One region of the Actinoplanes sp. GCM10030250 genome, then DNA from elsewhere that is predicted to be linked to it. Evidence: riboswitches for the same ligand, from Rfam matches in the RefSeq annotation. Region 1 holds a riboswitch; each other region holds the start of a gene.

Evidence for each region. A riboswitch is a leader RNA that binds a small molecule or an ion and turns the genes downstream of it on or off. The one in region 1 is predicted to bind cobalamin.
Region 2: linked by a shared signal. The riboswitch ahead of ACFQV6_RS35600 (ribonucleoside-diphosphate reductase subunit alpha) and the one ahead of ACFQV6_RS30865 (CbtB domain-containing protein) in region 1 are both predicted to bind cobalamin.
Region 3: linked by a shared signal. The riboswitch ahead of cobN (cobaltochelatase subunit CobN) and the one ahead of ACFQV6_RS30865 (CbtB domain-containing protein) in region 1 are both predicted to bind cobalamin.

The regions. Positions count from the first base shown of each region.
Region 1 is NZ_JBHTDO010000029.1:47,016-53,971, forward strand. It holds gene ACFQV6_RS30855 (nitroreductase/quinone reductase family protein) at 528-1,361, shown strand; gene ACFQV6_RS30860 (CbtA family protein) at 1,411-2,166, opposite strand; gene ACFQV6_RS30865 (CbtB domain-containing protein) at 2,157-2,354, opposite strand; adenosylcobalamin (AdoCbl) riboswitch at 2,362-2,512, opposite strand; gene ACFQV6_RS30870 (suppressor of fused domain protein) at 2,627-3,067, shown strand; gene ACFQV6_RS30875 (amino acid permease) at 3,050-4,423, opposite strand; gene ACFQV6_RS30880 (tetratricopeptide repeat protein) at 4,832-6,718, opposite strand; gene ACFQV6_RS30885 (TIGR03086 family metal-binding protein) at 6,816-6,956, shown strand, end outside.
Region 2 is NZ_JBHTDO010000038.1:32,935-39,890, forward strand. It holds gene mmsA (multiple monosaccharide ABC transporter ATP-binding protein) at 1-1,139, opposite strand, end outside; gene ACFQV6_RS35590 (ROK family transcriptional regulator) at 1,275-2,510, shown strand; gene ACFQV6_RS35595 ((2Fe-2S)-binding protein) at 2,533-3,312, shown strand; cobalamin riboswitch at 3,363-3,573, shown strand; gene ACFQV6_RS35600 (ribonucleoside-diphosphate reductase subunit alpha) at 3,680-6,049, shown strand; gene ACFQV6_RS35605 (ribonucleotide-diphosphate reductase subunit beta) at 6,049-6,956, shown strand, end outside.
Region 3 is NZ_JBHTDO010000001.1:404,969-411,924, reverse strand. It holds gene cobN (cobaltochelatase subunit CobN) at 1-3,164, opposite strand, end outside; cobalamin riboswitch at 3,196-3,318, opposite strand; gene ACFQV6_RS01870 (precorrin-3B synthase) at 3,407-4,720, shown strand; gene ACFQV6_RS01865 (precorrin-8X methylmutase) at 4,717-5,337, shown strand; gene ACFQV6_RS01860 (precorrin-2 C(20)-methyltransferase) at 5,352-6,956, shown strand, end outside.

The sequences.
Region 1 (6,956 bases):
ACCAGGGCAGCCTGCTCCGGGCAACCGATTTACCTCTGGATCCACCCCTATCATCCTAGGATGGCTTAGAGGTAGTGCGGCAAACCGCACCCGATCCAAATCAACAAGGACGGCTTCGCCGACCGACAAGAAAAGAAGTCAGTTGGCCTTCGCGGGGTCGTCTCGCATGGGGGAGCGGTGAGGGCCGGGCTCGTTGTAGGGTGTCGTTCGTGACTGCCGGGTCGGCCTTTGGCCATTACCGAGTGGGGCACCCGGCCGGCGCGTGATCGCCCGGCGGCCGCCCCGGTCGCCCGCTGCCCGTGCTCCGCCGCTCTCCGTCTTCGCTTGGCCGCAACCTCAGTGCAGCTGGGCACCTTCGCTGCCGCCTTCGAGCGGATCGCCGCTGCTGTTTTGCTTGAGCCGCCGCATGCACCGGAGCGCCCGAGCCGTCACCTGTGCCGCACAAACTCCTGAGCCCCACAAACTCCAGGCCCTCACCAAGGGGCCGCACAGTCCTTTTCCGTGCCCGAAATATCCGAAAGTTGAGTATGCCGAACGAATTCAACGTCCCTGTCATCGAAGAGTTCCGGGCCAACCACGGCATCGTGGGTGGCATGTTCGAGGGTGGCCGGCTGGTTCTGGTGACCACCACCGGCGCCAAGTCCGGACAGCCGCACACCGTGCCGCTCGGCTATCTGCCCGACGGTGGTGAGCGCATCCTGGTCATCGGGTCGGCGGGTGGTTCGCCCCGGCACCCGGCCTGGTTCCACAATCTGCTCGCCAACCCGGTTGTCACCGTTGAGGACGGCACGTTCACGTACGAGGCGAGGGCCACGGTTCTCGACGGTGCGGAACGGGACCGGGCGTTCGCTCGCGCCGTCGAGGGGGATGCGGGATGGGCTGACTACGAGAGGCAGTCCGGGCGTGCGCTGCCGGTCGTGGCGCTGACCGCGATCCCGGGTCCGCCGCGGACGGATGCCGCCACGCCGGGCGGGATGCTGAAGCTGGTGCATGATGCGTTCCGCCGGGAGTTGTCCCTGATTCGTGCGGAGGTGGCCAGGTCGGGGCCGGTGCTGGGGGCTCAGCTGCGGGTGAACTGTCTCAGTCTCTGCGCCGGCCTGCACGGTCATCACGTACGTGAGGATGAGGGCATGTTCCCGGGCCTGGAGTATCACCGCCCGGATCTGGCCCCGGTGGTGCGGGAGTTGCGCACCGAGCACGAGAAGATCGCCGCGCTGATCGGTCGCATGCTGGAGGTTCTCGGCGACGCCGATCTGCCCCGGGAGACCCTTTCCGCCGAGGTGGATCGTCTCGCCACGGAACTCGAGTCTCACCTCGACCGCGAGGAGACCGCCTTGATCCCGGTCCTCGACGCCGTTTAACGGGAAAAGGGGGCGGCCGACGAGGGGCCGCCCCCTTTTCCCGGATCAGTCAGACCAGGCTGTCGGCCCCAGCAGGCGAAGCGGGTGCAGCGGGCGACCCGGTCCGGGAACGAACGGTCGACAGCATTCCCGCGAAGGTCAGCCCCAGCACGCTCCACAGCACAACCTGGGTTCCTAGCGACGAGATCCGGAAGTCCCACAGCAGCGTCGCCGGGAACGTCTGCGGCACTTCGTCGAACGTGGGCAGCAGCAGGTACGCCACCACAACCACCACCAGGAACCCGCCAGCCCCGGCGACAGCCCGCCGCCATTCGGCAGCCTGTGTCCGGGCCGCGAGCACCCCGGCCCACACCGCCACCAGCCCGAGAACCACCACCGCCAGGTACGCGATGGTCCGCTGGTCGATGGTCGCCGGGTCACCCACAGCGGGCGGGTTGGCCGGGTACTTGAGGAACGGCACCACTACGAACCCGAGCAGTGTCCCCGCTGCCAGCCCGAGGGCGGCCCGGGCATCGCTGGCCACCCGCAGCCGGCGCCGCAACAGTGTGTACGCGATGGCGAAGATCCCGCCGAGCGCCAGCCCGTAGAGCCCGGTGGCGAGGAACAGTCCGGCGCCGGACTGGGTACCCCGGCTGACCAGTTCCTCTTCGTGATGCGACACCTCGCCACCGGCGTGGGCGGCCGCTTCCTCGATGGCGATGGCCGCGTCCACGTGCGGTTCGCCGAACACGTAGGCGAAGCCCCCGGCGAGGAGTCCCGCGATCAGCCCGGCGAGCAGGCCACGAACGATGAGCCTCAGTGGCACGGAACACCGAGCAGGTGGCGGCCGTCGTGCATGAGCTCGTGGAGGAACATGCCGCTCTGGGAGACGGCACCCTGGTCGAAGGCGACCAGGTAGGCGAGCAGCAGCATGAGGCCGGTGATTCCGGCTGCGGTGGCGAGGAGTTTGGGGGTGACTGCCGGTGCGGCGACGGCGGTGTGGGCCTTGGGCACGGTGAGTGAACCTCCTACGGGATGACGCGTCCCGATCGATGGGGCCTGCGACGCGTGAGCGTCCTGACTTCCCGGCCCTCGCGGGTCCGGTTCACAGTGGCGCGACCGCACCGGATTCTCACCGGTTTCTCTCGCGACGCCGCAGATTTGTTCCCACAACCTAACGGCCGGGGCTGGGCGGGCACAACCGCGCCGGCCGGGCCCGGGGGCGTTTGCGCCACCAGGTGAGACCGCTACCCACCTGTTGATCAACAGCGGGGCATAATGCCGCAGTGACCAGCACCACACCCGGCCGCGACGCCCTTGATGCCGCGCTTGAGCGCCGTTACCCCGGCATGGCGGCCCAGCACGTCACTTTCGCGCCGGCCACCGCCGGCGGCTTGCACGGCTGTTCCGCGTTTGCGGACGGCGGCTACTGGCATGTTGTCACTTATGGACTGTCCGAGCTGGGCGCCAAGTCGGAGGACGACGATCCGGACTGGTCGGGCTGGGGGTTCGAGCTGACCATGCGGGTCCCCGGTGGGGAGTTGCCGCGCCAGGCGTTCACGGTGCTGAGCCGGGTGGCCGAGCATGTGAACGGCCGGGGTGTCCTGCTGGAGGACGGTGACGAGGTGACCATCGACTCCGGCCGGGTGCGGATCAGCCGTGATCCGCTGCTGGGTGAGATCCGCACCCCGAACGGCCGGGTCGTGTTCCTACGTGTTGAGCAGTGAGTGCTTGCGGCCGTAGGCGAAGTACACGATCGCTCCGATCAGGAACCAGACGGCGAAGCGCAGCCAGGTGACCGGGTCGAGGAAGGTGATCAGCCAGAGGGAGAAGACGATGCCGAGGATCGGCACGACGGGCATGCCGGGCACCTTGAAGGTGCGGGGCAGGTCCGGCTGGCGGTAGCGGAGCACGATCACGGCGACGCAGACCACGACGAACGCGAGCAGGATCCCGATGTTGGTGAGTTCGGCTGCTTCGCGGATCGGCAGGAACCCGGCGATGACCGCTGAGGCGACGCCGACGATCCAGGTGACCCGGGACGGTACCCGCCGGACCGGGTGCAGTTTGGCGAACCAGGACGGCAGGAGCCCGTCGCGGCTCATCGCGTACCAGACGCGGGTGACGCCGAGGGCGAAGGTGAACATGACGGTGAGGATGCCGATGATGGCTCCGACGGCGATCACGCTGGCCAGTCCGGAGAGGCCGACGGATTCGAATGCCGAGGAGAATCCGCTGGTCGGGTTGATGTCACGGTAGTTCTGCATTCCGGTCAGGACGAGCGTCGCCAGCACGTACAGGATCATGGAAATTATCAGTGAGTAGATGATGGCCTTCGGCAGATGCCGCCGGGCGTCCTTGGCTTCTTCCGCGGCGGTGCTCATCGCGTCGTATCCGAAGACGGCGAAGAATACTGTCGCGGCTCCGGTGACTGCTCCGCTGACGCCGAAGGGGAAGAACGGGTTGTAGTTGGCCGTGTTGACGTAGAAGACGCCGACTCCGATGACCACCAGCACCACGATGACTTTGATGACCACGACGATGGTTTCGAATCGGGCGGCGGTGCGGATTCCCTGGTTCAGCAGGAATGCGATGAACAGGCAGAGCAGCACGGCGAACAGGTCGATCACGTGCCCGTCGCCGGTTCCTGGTGCGCCGAGCATCCAGGCGGGCAGGTCAGCGCCGAGTTCGCCGATCAGGAAGTTGAAGTAGCCGGAGATGCCGATCGCGACGACGGCGACGATGGCCGTGTATTCCAGCAGCAGGTCCCAGCCGATGAACCAGCCGACCACTTCGCCGAGGACCGCATATCCGTAGGTGTAGGCCGATCCCGCTTTCGGGATGAGCCCGGCGAATTCGGCGTAGGAGAGCGCCGCTGCCGCGCTGGCGATGCCCGCCAGCAGGAATGAGATCAGGACGGCTGGCCCGGCGGTTTCGTTCGCCACCGCTCCGGCCAGTGCGAAGATTCCGGCTCCGATGATTCCGCCCACCCCGATGGCGGTGAGCTGCCACAGTCCCAGCGTCCGGGAGAGCCCACTCTCTCCCGGTTCCTCGATTGTTTCGACCGGCTTACGCCGGAACATCCCCGATCCTTGGCCAAGGCTCATCCCGCTTCCCTTCCAGCATCACTGCCGGCCGGCCCCCTGCCCCTCCATGCCGCGGCGCCCCCGCCGGCTTCGTCGGTTCCCAGAACCTTTTTCCGTACGCCTGAAAGCACCCGCCCACCGGACGCCACCCACCGTTCGCGGCCGGCTCCCGGTTCTGCCGGGCGGTCAGATCCGGCTGGTTCCCAGCACTGCCTGGAACGGACGTGAGGCAGTGCTGGGAACCAGCCGGGGTGGCGCCGTTCGCGGGGCCCGGGCGGGAGGGGGCGCCCGGCCCGCGAACGGGCGACCCGAACCGTGCGGGACCGGGTCGCCCTCTCGGACTATCACGTCACGGCCGTGATCGCATCCAGGGCGGCCGATATATCTGGGGCTGCGGCGCGGGGGTCAGGCGGGCACGGAGGCGATCAGCTGGTGGCTCCGGTGTTCCAGGGCGGGGGTGTGGCCGGCCTGTGCGGCGCGGTGCAGCCAGGTCTGTGCCTCGTCCGGCAGGCCGCGCTGGTGCAGCAGCAGGCTCAGGTCGTACATCGCCGCGGGGTCGGCGGTGCCGGCGGCGACCCGCAGCAGGGGCTCGGCCGCGTCCAGTTCGCCGAGGTGCAGGTAGTGGGTGCCGAGGCGGGCGACGGCCTGGTGGTTGCCGGCCGCTGCGGCTTGCCGGTACTGCCGTTCGGCGGCGTCGTGCTGGCCCTGTTCGTCGAGCAGGTCGCCGAGGTGCAGGTGGCCGTCGGAGTGGCCGGCGGTGACGGCGTCGCGGAAGCAGGCCTTGGCCCGCTTCAGGTCGCCCTGCCCGGTGTAGAGGGTGCCGAGGTTGTTCAGCGCCTGGGTGCGGCCGCGGTCGAGGGCCCGCCGGTAGCAGGCCTCCGCCTCGGTGTGTTCGCCGTCGTTCTCGTGCAGGATGCCGAGGCCGACCAGGCCGGCGCCGCTGCCGCGGCGGATCGCGCGCTGGTAGCAGGCGGCGGCGCCGGCGGTGTCGCCGCGGCGGGCGAGCAGGTCACCGAGCTGGACGAGGGCGTCGAGGTCGCCGGCCCGTACGCCGCGCCGGTACCAGATCTCGGCCTGGGGCAGTTCGCCGCGGCTCTCGTGGGCCCAGCCGGTCTCGACCATCGCCGCCGGGTGGCCGGCTTCGGCGGCGCGCCGGTACCAGGATTGCGCCACGGTGGTTTCGCCGGCGGCGTCGTGGACGCGGGCCAGGCCGTACCAGCCGGCGCGGTGGCCGCAGGCGGCGGCGCTGCGGTAGGCGCTCTTGGCCCGGTCGAACTCTCCCAGCTGGGTGAAGACGTCACCGAGGCTGACGTACGCCTGGGAGGCGCCGCCCTCGGCGGCGAGCTTGAAGTACCAGGCGGCGTCGGCCGGTGCGCCGCTGTCGGAGCAGTGCCGGCCCCATCGGGTGTTGGCGTGGGTGTCGGCGGCCCGCGGTGGGCGGCGCACCCCGTGGTAGCCGCCGGCGGCGGCCTGCTCGTAGCAGGGCTGGGCGGCGCCGGCGTCGCCGCGTTCGATCAGCAGTTCGCCGAGGCGGAAGGCGGCTTCGGCGCCGCCGGCCAGCCGGTAGTGGTGTTCGGCGCGGGGGACGTCGCCGAGCCGGTCCCAGAACAGGCCGAGCGGGAACGGGGCGCCGGCCGGTTCGGTGGCCGGTTCCAGGAGCCGGTCGGCGAGGCCGGCGTGGTGGGTGCGCCACGGTACGGCGGGGCCGCGGCGCATCATGTCGAGGTTGAGGCGGCGGGCCGCGTCGACGACGCCGTCGACGTCGAGCAGCCGCATCAGGGTGCGGGCCCCTTCGACCTCCAGGCGCAGCAGGCCGGGGCGGGTCTGTTCGAAGAAGACCGCCGGGAAGGCCCCGGCGAGCCGTTCCGGGGTCGACCAGCGGCGGTGCAGGGCCGCCGCGTCGACGTGCAGGGCGAAGATCGTGCGGTGCGGCTGGCCGGCGGGGGCGTACGCGGAGAGGGTTTCCTGGGAGTGCACGGTGACGGTGACCAAGTTCTTGCCGGTGCTGGCGCTGACCGACCAGCGGGACAACTCGGTGCGCCGCGGGAACGGGATCGTCCGGGCCAGGTAGCGGCGCAGGACCGGGATCATGGCGTCGAAGCGCGGGTCCGCGGCGAGCCGGTCGAACCCGGCCCGGCCGGCGGTGGGCTGCTGCTCGTTGTCCGGGCGGGTGTCGCGGCCGCCGGGGGCCGCGGCCGGCGTGTCGGCCGGCGCCGAGGCCATCCAGGCGTGTTGCTCGGCCACGGGGACGAGGGCGTCGAGGTCACTGGCGACATGATCGGTACGCGACATGCGCCGACAGTCGGCACCGGCCCGGCGTACCTGAGGGAAGCCGCCCGACCGGATGACCGTGCTGGCCAGGCCGTGGCCGCGTCCGTACGCTGTCCGGGTGTCTACTGAGATCAGTGAATTGCTCGAGACCGCGGCACCCGTGGTGACCGGTGTGGTTCGCGGTGTCCGCGACGACCAGCTGGACGAGCCGACGCCGTGCACCGAGTTCCAGGTGCGTGACCTGCTGAACCATCTGCTG
Region 2 (6,956 bases), on a different contig from region 1:
ACACCGCGCTTGGTGATCTTCGACAGCTTCGCCGCGACCACCGAGGTCTTGATGTCGTCGAGCAGGTTGAGGCCGATCGCCTTGCGGTCCTCGCTGACATAGGCCAGCCCGTGCCGGATCGCGTCGGCCACCGACTTCAGCTCGATCTCGCGGCCGTCCTTGAAGATCTTGCCGCCGAGATACACGCCGTACGACCTGCCGAACAGGCTCATCGCCAGTTCGGTGCGGCCGGCGCCCATCAGGCCCGCGAAGCCGACGATCTCGCCCCGCCGCACGGTGAAGCTGGAGTTCTTGCACACCAGCCGTTCCGCGGAGATCGGGTGGCGCACCGTCCAGTCGCGAACCTCGAAGAACACATCGCCGATGTTCGGGGTGTGATCCGGGTACCGGCTCTCCAGGTCACGGCCGACCATGCCGCGCACGATGCGGTCCTCGTCGGCACCCTCGCCCTGGACGTCGATCGTCTCGATCGACCGGCCGTCGCGAAGGATCGTGATGGAGTCGGCGATCGCCTCGATCTCGTTGAGCTTGTGCGAGATCATGATCGATGTGATGCCGCGACCCTTGAACCCGCGCAGCAGGTCCAGCAGGTGCTGCGAGTCGTTCTCGTTGAGAGCGGCCGTCGGCTCGTCGAGGATCAGGAGCCGGACGTCCTTGGCGAACGCCTTGGCGATCTCGACGAGCTGCTGCTTGCCGACACCGATGTCCTTGATCAGCGTGTCCGGGTCCTCGTCGAGACCGACCCTGGCCATCAGCTCGAGAGCCTGATGGTTCGCCGCCTTCCAGTCGATGCGCCCGAACCGGCGAGGTTCGTTGCCGAGGAAGATGTTCTCGGTGATCGACATGCCGGGTACCAGCGCGAGCTCCTGGTGGATGATCACGATGCCGGCGTGCTCACTGGCCCGGATGTCGGCGAACCGAGCCTCCGAGCCCTGATAGATGATCGACCCGTCGTAGGTGCCGTACGGGTAGACCCCGCTCAGCACCTTCATCAGTGTCGACTTGCCGGCGCCGTTCTCCCCGCAGATCGCGTGGATCTCGCCGGCCCGGACCGCCAGGTTGACGTCCGACAGTGCCTTGACGCCGGGAAATTCCTTGGTGATCGCCCGCATCTCGAGCAGTGGAGGTGCACCCTCCATGTTCGCCTCCAAACCGGGACGAATCGATGAGTCTCGTATGTAACGCCCGTGTGTTGGGACTGTAAATCTAATTGTTTTAATAAGTCAATCGATCTTCGCATCATTGAGGTTACGGAACCATGGAGGGCTGATCACGTGCGACGAACAGGGACAAATCTCCCCAAGGTCGGCCTGTACAACCGTGCCGTCGTGCTCGACCAGATCCAGTTGGCCGACGGGATCAGCCGCATCGAGATCGCGGAGCACTCCGGGCTCACCCCGCAGAGCGTGTCCGGCATCGTCCGCCGGCTCATCGACGAGGGCATCGTCCGCGAGGACGGCTCGCAGGCATCCACCGGTGGCAAGCCCCGCACCCTGCTGCGCATCAACGCCGGCGCCGGGCTCGCCGTCGGCGTGCACTTCGACCCGTTCGAACTGTCCTGCGTCGTTGTCGACCTGAACGGAAAACCGCTGGTCGCGATGCATCGGCCGACCCCGCCTCTGGCCGGGCCGGAGCGGGTCACCGAGGCCATCGCCGAACTCGTCGACGAGGTTCTGCTGACCTCCGGGGTCCCGCGCGACAAGGTGCTCGGGCTGGGCCTGGCCACACCCGGGCCGATCGATCACTCGCTCGGTGTCCTCGTGGGGCCACCACAGCTCACCCGATGGGAACGTGTGCCGCTCAAACAAATGCTGGCCGAGGCCACCGGACTGCCGGTCACGCTGGACAACGACTCCACCGCCGCCGCCATCGGGGAGCGGTGGGCCGGTGCCGGCCGGGGGGTGGCGGACTTCGCGTACTTCTTCTTCGGCGCCGGTGTCGGCGGCGGCCTGGTGCTGAACCACCAGATCTATCGGGGCGGCTCGATGAACGCGGGCGAGTTCGGCCATACGTCGATGAAGGCGGACGGGCCGCAGTGCTACTGCGGCAACACCGGCTGCCTGGAGAGCCTGATCAACCCACTCGCCCTGGCGGCCGACGCCCGGCGGCGCCTCGCCGACGGGCAGAGCTCCGAGCTGGAGAGGTTGTTCCGCAACGATCCGGCCGCTGTCGACTACACCGCCGTACGCCTCGCCGCGGCCGCCGGTGACCAGCTCGCGATCGAGGTGGTCGAGACCGCCGCCGGCTGGCTCGCCACCGCGGTGGTCGACATAGTCAACATCCTCGACGTCGACCTGGTCATCCTCGGCGGGCACAGCCTGCGCCACGTCGAGGACCGCTTCCGCCGCGCCACCGAACACGCCCTGGCCACCCGTACGCTGGCCCGCAACATCCGGACGGCGAAGGTCGAGTCCTCCCCGCTCGGCGCCGACGCCGCGGTGGTGGGCGCGGCGGCCCTGGTGCTCTACGCCACCTACTCGCCACAGGTGTCCGACCTGCTGTCCCTCTGAGCACCCGCGTACCGTCGAGGTTGTGCCTGACGACGATGCCGCCGCCTCCGCTCTGCGGTCGGCGGCGCGGCTCGGGCCCTACTTCACCTGGGAACCGTATGACGACGGGCCCGGCTGGCGGCCATTGCGGACACTGCTCGACCCCACGGTGATCGCGGAGCGGGTCGGCGCCGGCCGGCGGACCCTGGCGAGAATGGGTGGCCTCGCGCCCCGCGACATCGAGGAACGCGCCGCCGCCTCGATCATCTTCCTCGGCCTCGCGTCCCGGCTGCTCTCACCCGTGCTCGGTGCAGTGGCGGTCGGCGGTGCGCTGCCGATCCCCGACCGGGAGCGGATGTGGTGGCGCCCGGTTGAGGGCGGCCCGATGCCGATCGCCGCGCGCGGTCTGACGGCACAACAAACCCGCGTGGGCGCGGCGCCGACGCTCGCCCGCACCGCGATCCAGGGCCTGGTCGAACCGGTGCTCGACGTCTTCCGCGAGCGGTTCGCCCTGTCGCCCCAGGTGCTGTGGGGCAACGTCGCGTCAGCCCTGGGCGGTGCCGCCGGCATGATCGCCGACGCCGCACCCTCCTGCGCCGAGCGCGCCGCGTCCGTTGTGGAGGCTGTGCTCGACCTGGAGCCGCTGCGGGGTACCGCCCGGCTGATCCGTCCCGACCCGGCGAAGGCACGCTGGTTCCTGGTCCGCAACAACTGCTGCCTCTACTACCGGATCCCCGGCGGCGGCACGTGCGGCGACTGCGTCCTGACCCCCGAACCGGCCCGGCTCCGCACCTGGGCCGCCGCGCTGCGCTCTGGGGAGTGATCTTTATCCGACACACCATATGGGTGTGACTTCGTCTCTGCCGTCCATATATGGTGTGCCCCGCAGCTGGTTCGGCCGGTCCGCTCAAGGGCCCGGCCGAGGCAACAGGGAACCCGGTGTGATACCGGGACTGCCCCGCAGCGGTGAGTGGGAACGACAGCCGTCAACGAAGCACTGGGCCCCGGCCTGGGAAGCGACGGCCAGTAGGAGCGAGCGGGACGCCCACGAGTCCGAAGACCTGCCAGCGCGCCGCACGTACCGCGTGCGGCGGTCGAAGGCCGCGTGGGACGGCTGACGCCACGGAACCGGCCGCCCCGCGCGGGCCGGTGGCGTCACCCCGCGTGTCTTTCGGCCCTGTCGAGAGGGCATGGAGGAGTGGGCCGTGACGGTCACACCGGAGAAGACCACGGTGCCGGAGCAACGCCGGCACGCGATGCAGGTCCGTAAACGCAACGGGGACCTGGAACCGGTCGACGTCAACAAGATCGTACGGGCGGTCGAGCTCTGGGTCGCCGACCTGGACGAGGTGGACCCGCTGCGGGTCGCCACGAAGACGATCAGCGGGCTCTACGACGGCGCGAGCACCGCCGAACTGGACCGGCTGTCGATCCAGACGTCCGCCGAGCTGATCAGCGAGGAGCCGCAGTACTCGCGGCTGGCGGCCCGGCTGCTGGCGGCCTTCGTCGACAAGGAGGTCCGCGGGCAGGGCGTGGCGAGCTTCAGCCAGTCGATCCGGTACGCCCACGCGCTCGGCCTGATCGGAGACGAGACCGCCGCTTTCGTGGCCGGCAACGCCCGCAAGCTCGACGACGCCGTCGACGTCTCCGGTGACCTGCGGTTCGAATACTTCGGCCTGCGTACGGTCGCCGACCGCTACCTGCTGCGCCACCCCCAGCAGCGGATCGTCGTGGAGACACCCCAGTACTGGCTGCTGCGCGTCGCCTGCGGCCTGTCGCAGACCGCGGCCGAGGCGATCGGCTTCTACCGCCTGATGTCGTCGCTCGCCTACCTGCCGAGCTCACCGACCCTGTTCAACTCCGGCACGAGGCACACCCAGATGTCGTCGTGCTTCCTGGTCGACTCGCCGAAGGACGAGCTGGACTCGATCTACGAGCGGTACCACCAGGTGGCGAGACTGTCGAAGTTCTCCGGCGGCATCGGCATCTCCTGGTCGCGGGTGCGTGGCCGGGGTGCGCTGATCCGCGGCACGAACGGCAGGTCGAACGGCATCGTCCCGTTCCTGAAGACCCTGGACGCGGGTGTGGCGGCGGTCAACCAGGGCGGGCGGCGCAAGGGTGCGGCCTGCGTCTACCTGGAGCCGTGGCACCCGGACATCGAGGAGTTCCTCGAGCTGCGGGACAACACGGGGGAGGAGTCCCGGCGTACCCACAACCTCAACCTGGCGAACTGGATCCCCGACGAGTTCATGCGCCGGGTCGAGGCCGACGGCGACTGGTCGCTCATCGATCCGTCCGACGCGCCGGAGCTGCCGGATCTCTACGGTGCGGCGTTCGACGAGGCCTACCGGCTGGCCGAGAAGAAGGCGGTCAAAACCGTCAAGGCCCGGGACCTGTACGGCCGGATGATGCGCACGCTCGCGCAGACCGGCAACGGCTGGATGACGTTCAAGGACCGCTCCAACGCGTGTTCGAACCAGACCGGTGCGGCCGGCAACGTGATCCACCTGTCGAACCTGTGCACCGAGATCCTCGAGGTCAACTCCGACGACGAGACGGCGGTGTGCAACCTCGGCTCGATCAACCTGGGCGCGCACGTCACCGCGGGCGGCGTGGACTGGGAGAAACTGCGGGCAACGGTACGCACAGCGGTGACCTTCCTCGACCGGGTCATCGACATCAACTTCTACCCGTCGCGGCAGGCGGAAGCGTCGAACCCGCGCTGGCGGCCGGTCGGCCTGGGGCTGATGGGATTGCAGGACGCGTTCTTCACGCTGCGGCTGCCGTTCGACTCGGAGGCGGCGCGCGAGCTGTCCACCCGGGTGCAGGAGGAGATCTTCCTCACCGCCCTGGAGGCGTCGGCCACCCTCGCGGAACGGTTCGGGGCGCATCCCGCGTACGCCGAAACCCGTGCCGCCAAGGGTGACCTGCATCCGGACCTGTGGGGTGCCACGGTCTCGCAGAACGCGCGCTGGAATGCGCTGCGATCGAAGATCGCCGATTACGGTCTGCGTAATTCGCTGCTCGTCGCGATCGCGCCGACGGCCACGATCGCGTCCATCGCCGGCTGTTACGAATGCATCGAGCCGCAGGTCTCCAACCTGTTCAAGCGCGAGACGATGTCCGGCGAGTTCCTTCAGATCAACACTTATCTGGTACGGGAACTCAAGGCCCGAAATCTGTGGACCGCCGCCATTCGCGAGCAGATCAGGCGCGCCGAAGGTTCGGTGCAGGCGATCGCGGAACTGCCCGCGGAGGTGCGCGAGTTGTTCCGCACCGCCTGGGAACTGCCGCAGAAGGCTCTGATCGATCTGGCCGCCGCACGGGCACCGTTCATCGACCAGTCGCAGTCGCTGAACCTGTTCCTCAGCGCACCCACCATCGGCAAGCTCTCGTCGATGTACCTCTACGGCTGGAAAGCCGGCCTGAAGACCTCGTACTACCTGCGGTCGCGCCCCGCGACGCGCATTCAGCAGGCGACGGTGTCGCTCATCCCCGCGATGACACCCGCCGAAGTCTGCTCCCTGGAGAACCCCGAATCGTGTGAGGCCTGCCAGTGATGCTGCTCGACCCCGGAATGGACCTGACCCTGCGGCCGATGAGGTATCCGCACTTCTTCGACCGGTTCAAGGACGCCATCAAGAACACCTGGACCGTCGAGGAGGTCGACCTGCACTCCGACCTCGCCGACCTGGCCAGGCTGACCCCCGCCGAGCAGCACCTGGTGTCGCGGCTCGTCGCGTTCTTCGCCACCGGTGACACCATCGTGGCGAACAACCTCGTGCTCAACCTCTATCAGCACATCAACTCGCCGGAGGGCCGCCTCTATCTGTCCCGGCAGCTGTTCGAGGAGGCCGTGCACGTCCAGTTCTATCTGAACCTGCTCGACACCTATGTCCCCGACGAGGCGGAACGGTTCGCGGCGTTCGCGGCGGTGGAGAACATCCCGTCGATCGCCCGCAAGGCCGAGTTCTGCTTCAAGTGGATCGACTCGGTGTTCGAACTGCGCGCCCTGCGGACGAAACAGGACCGGCGGGCGTTCCTGCTCAACGTGATCTGCTTCGCGGCGTGCATCGAAGGGCTGTTCTTCTACGGCGCTTTCGCCTACGTGTACTTCCTGCGGTCCCGCGGTGTTCTCCAAGGCTTGGCGTCCGGGACCAACTGGGTGTTCCGTGACGAATCCATGCACATGGCTTTCGCCTTCGACGTGGTCGACCAGGTCCGTGCCGAGGAGCCGGATCTGTTCGACGCCGAGATGGAACAGCAGGTGCGCGACATGCTCGCCGAGGCTGTCGAATGTGAGGTGCAGTTCGCCGCCGACCTGCTCGACCAGGGCGTCAGCGGAATGTCGCCGGCCGATATGCGGGAATACCTCCAGCATGTGGCGGACCGGCGGCTCACGGCGCTCGGCATCGCACCGGTCTACGGCAGTAGCAACCCGTTCGCCTTCATGGAACTGCAGGACGT
Region 3 (6,956 bases), on a different contig from region 1:
GTCAGGCTGCGGGTCCGTGCCTGGTCCGGGTTGGTGGAGTCACCGATGTACGCGGCCGGGGCCTTGCCGGTCAGCGCCCGCACCGTGGCGATCATGCCGCCGTGGTACTGGAAGTAGTCGTCGGAGTCGGCGATGTCGTGCTCGCGGGTGTCGATGTTCTTGGCCGCGATGTCGATCCGCCGGTACGCGTTCTCCATGTCACCGCGAGCCGGAACCCCGTCGAGCCCCCGCCCGTACGCGAACCCGCCCCACACCGCGTAAACCTCGGCCAGGTCGGCGTCGTCCCGCCAGTTCCGGCTGTCGATCAGCGGCAGGATGCCCGCCCCGTACGCTCCCGGCCGCGACCCGAAGATCCGCATCGTCGCCCGCCGCCAGTCCCCGTGCGAGTCCTGATCGCGCAGGGCGTGCTCGCGCACGTAGTTCTCCGGTTCGTCGAGGGCGGCGACCAGCGTAAAAGCGTCGTCGAGCATCGCCACCACGTGCGGGAACGCGTCCCGGAAGAACCCGGAGATGCGAACCGTGACGTCGATACGCGGCCGGCCCAGCTCTTCCCGGGAGATGGGTTCCAGGCCGGTGACCCGGCGAGAGGCGGGGTCCCAGATCGGGCGTACGCCGATCAGCGCCAGAATCTCGGCGATGTCGTCACCGGCCGTGCGCATGGCACTGGTCCCCCACGCGGAGAGTCCCACCGAGCGCGGCCAGTCGCCGTAGTCGGCCCGGTAGCGGTTGAGCAGCGACTCGGCCATCGCCTGCCCGGTCTCCCAGGCGAGGGAGCTGGGGATGGCCTTCGGGTCGACCGAGTAGAAGTTGCGGCCGGTGGGGAGCACGTTGATCAGGCCACGCAGCGGGGAGCCGCTCGGCCCGGCCGGCACGTAACCGCCGTCCAGGGCGTGCAGGACGTTCGTCAGCTCGTCCGTGGTCCGGGCGAGGCGCGGCACCACCTCTGCGGCAGCGAATTCCAGCACACGCCGTACATCTGCATTGTCTGAAATATCCGGGACGGCAGTGGGCCATCCGCGTTCCTCCATCGCGGTGACGAGTGCCCGGGCCTCGGCTTCGATCTCGTCGACGCGGGTGAGCGGAGCGTCCTCGGCCAGGCCCAGCGCCTCACGCAGACCGGGCAGCGCGGCCACCTTCCCCGCCCACATCTGTCGCGCCCGCAGCATCGCCAGCACCAGGTTGATCCGCGCCTCACCCTCCGGCGCCGCACCGAGGACGTGCAGGCCGTCCCGGATCTGCACGTCCTTGACCTCACACAGCCATCCGTCGATGTGCATGATGAAGTCGTCGAACTCCTCGTCACCGGGGCGGTGCGCCAGGCCGAGGTCGTGGTCCATCTTGGCGGCCTGGATCAGGGTCCAGATCTGCGCCCGGATCGCCGGCAGCTTCGCCGGGTCGAGGGCGGCGATGTTCGCGTGCTCGTCGAGCAGCTGTTCCAGGCGGGCGATGTCACCGTACGACTCGGCGCGCGCCATCGGCGGGATCAGGTGGTCGACGAGTGTGGCGTGCGCGCGCCGCTTGGCCTGTGTCCCCTCGCCCGGGTCGTTCACCAGGAACGGGTAGATCAGCGGCAGGTCGCCGAGCGCCGCGTCGGTGCCGTCCGAGGCGGACATGCCGACGTTCTTGCCGGGCAGCCACTCCAGGTTTCCGTGCTTGCCGACGTGCACCACGGCGTGCGCGCCGAAGTCGTCGGCCAGCCACCGGTACGCGGCCAGGTAGTGGTGGCTCGGCGGCAGGTCCGGGTCGTGGTAGATCGCCACCGGGTTCGCCCCGAACCCGCGGGGCGGCTGCACCATCACCACGACGTTCTCGTCGCGCAGTGCCGCGAGCACGATGTCGCCGTCGTCCACGTACAGCGAGCCGGGCGCGGCGCCCCAGTGCTGCTCGACGCGTTCCCGGAAGTCGGCGGGCAGCGAGGAGAACCACTGGGCGTAACGGTCGCCGGGGATGCGTACCGGGTTGACGGCGAGTTGCTCCTCGGTCAGCCAGTCCGGGTCCTGGCCGCCCGCGGCGATGAGGGTGTGGATCAGGCCGTCGCCGTCGAACGAGCCGAAGTCGCCGATGCGATAGCCGCGGTCAGCGAGAGCGGCCAGCAGAGCAACGGTCGACGCCGGAGTGTCCAGCCCGACAGCGTTCCCGATCCGGGAGTGCTTGGTCGGGTAGGCCGACAGCATCAGGGCGACACGGCGGTCGGAAGGCGGCACGTGCCGGAGCCGGGCGTGCGCCATCGCGATACCGGCGACCCGCGAGGCCCGCTCCGGATCGGCCACGTAGACCGACAGCCCGTCCGGGTCGATCTCCTTGAACGAGAACGGCACCGTGATGATCCGGCCGTCGAACTCCGGGATCGCCACCTGCGTCGCGGCGTCCAGCGGCGACAGCCCGTCGTCGCTGGCCTCCCAGGCCGCCCGCGAACTGGTCAGGCACAGCCCCTGCAGGATCGGCACGTCCAGGTCGGCGAGCACCCCGACGTCCCACGCCTCGTCGTCACCGCCGGCCGAGGCCGTCGCCGGCTTCGTCCCGCCCGCCGCCAGCACGGTCACCACCAGGGCGTCCGCCTTGCGCAGTTCGGCGAGCAGGTCGGGCGGCGCGGTCCGCAGCGAAGCCGTGAAGATCGGCAGCGCCCGGCCGCCCTTGGCCTCGATCGCCTGGCAGAGCGCCTCGACGAACGCCGTGTTCCCGGCCATGTGGTGTGCGCGGTAGTACAGCACCGCGACCGAGATGCCGGAATCCACAGTGGCGCGGGGAAGCAACCCCCACTCCGGTGCGGCGACCGCCGGGGCGAACCCCTTGCCGGTCAGCAGCACGGTGTCGGAGAGGAAGTCGTGCAGCGAGGCCAGGTTGCCGGCCCCGCCCTGCGCCAGATAGACGTGCGCGTCGGCCGCCACACCGGCCGGGACCGTGGAGAGCTTCATCAGGTCGGCGTCCGGCGCCTGCTCGCCGCCGAGCACCACGACGGGGACATCACCGGCGAGCAGCGTGTCGAGACCCTCTTCCCAGGCCCGGCGCCCGCCGAGGATGCGCACCACGACCAGGGAGACCCCGTCGAGCAGGGCGGGTAGGTCGGCCACCGCGGTCCGGGCCGGGTTCGCCAGGCGCCAGGCCGAGCCGCCGGCCCGGGCGCTGAGCAGATCGGTGTCGGACGTCGACAGCAGCAGAAACACGCGTGCGCTCCCCCTCGGGGTCCGCGCCCCGGGTAGTAGAGATCACGGCGACCGGAGTTCCTGGCTCCCGGACCGAAAACGCCCGGTGACAGTGGCGGGACCGCGCCGGACTCGCACCGGCTTCCTCCGCGGCGTCGCCGCTATTTCCCCACCACGCTACAAGACATCCAAGGGAGCCGGTTCTGTGACGCTGCCGACCCGAGGCTGCGGCCGTGACGGTGACCGGCCGTAGTATCCGGGCGGTGATCCCCCGGTCCTCCGACACCGACGCCTGCCCCGGCGCGCTGCGGCTGCATGCCGCGGCCGACGGCTTGCTGGCGCGCGTCCGGCTGCCCGGGGGCATGCTGACCGGCGGCCGCCTGCGTGCCCTGCGTGCGCTCGCCGAGGAGTTCGGCGACGGCCACCTGGAACTCACCTCGCGTGCGAACCTGCAGATCAGAGCCTTGCAGGCGAGAGACGCCGAGACCTTGGCGACCCGCTTGCGCGACGCGGGCCTGCTGCCTTCGACAACCCATGATTCCGTACGGAACATCGCGTCGCCGCCGCTCGCGGGGCAACCGCTCCGGGAGCTGGTCTCCGACCTGGACAGAGCGATCATCAGCGATCCGGCCCTGTCCCGCCTGCCCGGAAAGTTCCTCTTCGCGATCGGTCACGTCCCGCTCGCCTCCGACGTCGCGGCGGTCCCGGCCGGTGACCTTTTCGCGATCCGGTTCGCCGGTCACGACACCGGCCTGCGGGTTCCCGCCGAGCGGGTGGTGACCGTGATGACCGCTACCGCCCACGCGTTCCTCGCCGAACGGGCGGCGCAGCGCGGGGACGGCCCGGCGGCCTGGCGCCTGCGTGAACTCACCGGCGGCCCGGCCCGGGTCTCCCGGCGGGTCGCCGAGGCGCTCAGCCTCACCGCGACCGGCGTGGAGACGGCGGCGCCGGTCGAGCCCGTGGAGACCGGCGACCTCCTCGGTGTCGTGGAGCAGCCCGACGGACTCCGCGCGGTGGGTGCCCTGGTTCCCCTGGGCCGGCTGAGTCCCGTACCGATGAAGGTGTTGGAATTGGCCGATCGGCTGCTGATCACGCCCTGGCGTGGGGTGATCGTGGCCGACCTGCCAGAAGACGCCGCGGCAGGCTGGACCGATCGCCTGATCGCGGCCGGGCTGCCGGTCGCGGCAGACTCCCGGTGGGTCGGTGTGACCTCGTGCGCGGGCCGCCCGGGCTGCGCGAAGTCCCTGGCCGATGTCCGCGCCGATGCCGCCGCGGCGTCCCGTCACGTCGACGGCCTGCCGGTGCACTGGGTGGGCTGCGACCGCGCCTGCGGCAGCCCGGCCGGCCGGCACGTCCTGGCCCGCGCCACCACCGGCGGTTACCTGGTCACCCGATTGAGCAATTTTCAACCTGGCATCGGGCCCGAAGCTGCCGGGCCGTTGTCCGGCGCTGGCGGCCGAGGCCCTCGCCACGTTGAAAAAGGCTCATCCCCCAGCCCCGACGATGTCTCCGCCGCATCCTCCCCCGTCGCGCCGGCCGCGCTGGGGGACGTGGTGGCGGCGGCGAGGAGACCCTGATGGATTACGTGCGCGACGGCGCGGAGATCTACCGGCGTTCGTTCGCCACGATCCGGGCGGAGGCCGACCTGTCCGGGCTGCCCGACGACGTCGCCCGGGTGGTGGTCCGGATGATCCACGCCTGCGGGATGGTCGACCTGGTGGACGACGTCCGGTTCAGCCCGGGTGTGGTCACGGCGGCCCGCAAGGCGCTGCTCGCCGGCGCACCGGTCCTCTGCGACGCGCAGATGGTCGCGTCCGGGGTGACCCGCAGCCGGCTGCCCGCGTCCAACCAGGTGATCTGCACCCTGCGCGACCCGGCCGTGCCCGCGCTGGCCCAGCGGATCGGCAACACCCGCAGCGCCGCCGCCCTCGACCTCTGGCGCAACCGCCTGGGCGGTGCCGTGGTGGCGATCGGCAACGCGCCGACGGCGCTGTTCCGGCTGCTGGAGATGGTCGAGGCGGGTGCGCCCCGGCCGGCCGCGGTGCTCGGCATCCCGGTCGGTTTCATCGGCGCGGCCGAGTCGAAGGAGGCCCTCGCCGAGTCCGGCCTGGAGTACCTGATCGTGCGTGGCCGCCGCGGTGGCAGCGCCATGACCGCGGCCGCGGTGAACGCCCTGGCCTCGGAAGCGGAATGAGGGAAAGCGGAGTCATGACGAACCAGACCCGGACCGGCAGGCTCTACGGCGTCGGGCTCGGCCCCGGCGACCCGGAGCTGGTCACGGTGAAGGCGGCCCGGCTGATCGCGGCGGCCGACGTGGTGGCCTACCACGCCGCGCGCCACGGCCGCAGCAACGCCCGGGCGATCGCCGCCGGCTATCTGCGGGACGGTCAGATCGAGGAACCGCTGATCTACCCGGTGACCACGGAGACGACCGATCACCCGGGCGGCTATCAGGGCGCGATCGACGAGTTCTACACCGTCTCCGCGGCCCGGCTCGCCGCCCACCTGGACGCCGGCCGCGACGTCGTCGTGCTGGCCGAGGGTGACCCGTTCTTCTACGGCTCCTACATGCACATGCACAAACGGCTCGCCGGCCGGTACGAGGCGACGGTCGTACCCGGTGTCACCTCGGTCAGCGCCGCGGCCGCCGTCCTCGGCCGGCCGTTGATGGAACGCGACGAGGTGCTCACCGTGCTGCCCGGCACGCTCACCACCGACGAGCTGACCCGCTGGCTGGAGCGGACCGACTCGGCCGCCGTGATGAAGCTGGGCCGCACCTTTACCGGTGTCCGCGAGGCCCTGGACCGGGCCGGGCGCCTCGACGACGCCTGGTACGTGGAACGCGCCACCACCGACCGGGAACGCTCCGTCCCGCTCAAGGACGTGGACCCGGACTCCGTGCCGTATTTCTCGCTCGCCCTGCTGCCCAGCCCCGCGGCCACGGCGTTCTCCGCCGGAACCGCCGAGGACCACAGCACCGAGTTCGTCAGCACGAAAGCGCTGCGCACCGAGCCCGCCGGACCGGCCGACCTGGTCAGCCTGGAGGGCGCGGACGCCGCCGCCCTGAGCGCCGCGCACCCGGTCAACGGGATCGGCAGCGTGACGGTGGTCGGGCTCGGCCCCGGTTCCCGCGACTGGCTGACCCCGGAGGCGCAGGCCGCCCTCGCCTCCGCCGACGACCTGGTCGGCTACGGCCCGTACGTGGACCGGGTCCCGCCGAACGCCCGGCAGCGCCGGCACTCGTCGGACAACCGGGTCGAGGCCGAGCGGGCCGCGTTCGCGCTGGACCTGGCGAAGAACGGACGGCGGGTGGCGGTCGTGTCATCCGGCGACCCCGGTGTCTTCGCGATGGCCGCTGCCGTGCTGGAGGTGGCCGAGGACCCGCAGTGGAAGGACGTCCCGGTCCGGATCGTGCCGGGCCTGACCGCGGCGCAGGCGGTGGCGAGCCGGGCCGGCGCACCGCTCGGTCACGACTTCTGCATCCTCTCGCTCTCCGACCGGCTCAAGCCGTGGCCGGTCATCGAGACGCGGCTGGCGGGTGCGGCCGCCGCCGACCTGGTTATCGCGATCTACAACCCGGCCTCGAAGAGCCGCAAGGAGCAGCTGGTCCGGGCCCTGGAGCTGCTGCGCGAGCACCGGGCCGGGCACACACCGGTGGTGGTCGGCCGGGACGTCGGCGGTGCGGGCGAGTCGGTACGGGTCACCACCCTCGCCGGCCTCGACCCGGCGACCGTCGACATGCGCACCCTGCTGATCATCGGTTCGTCGCAGACCCGGGCGGTCACCCGGGGCGACGGCACCACAGCGGTCTAC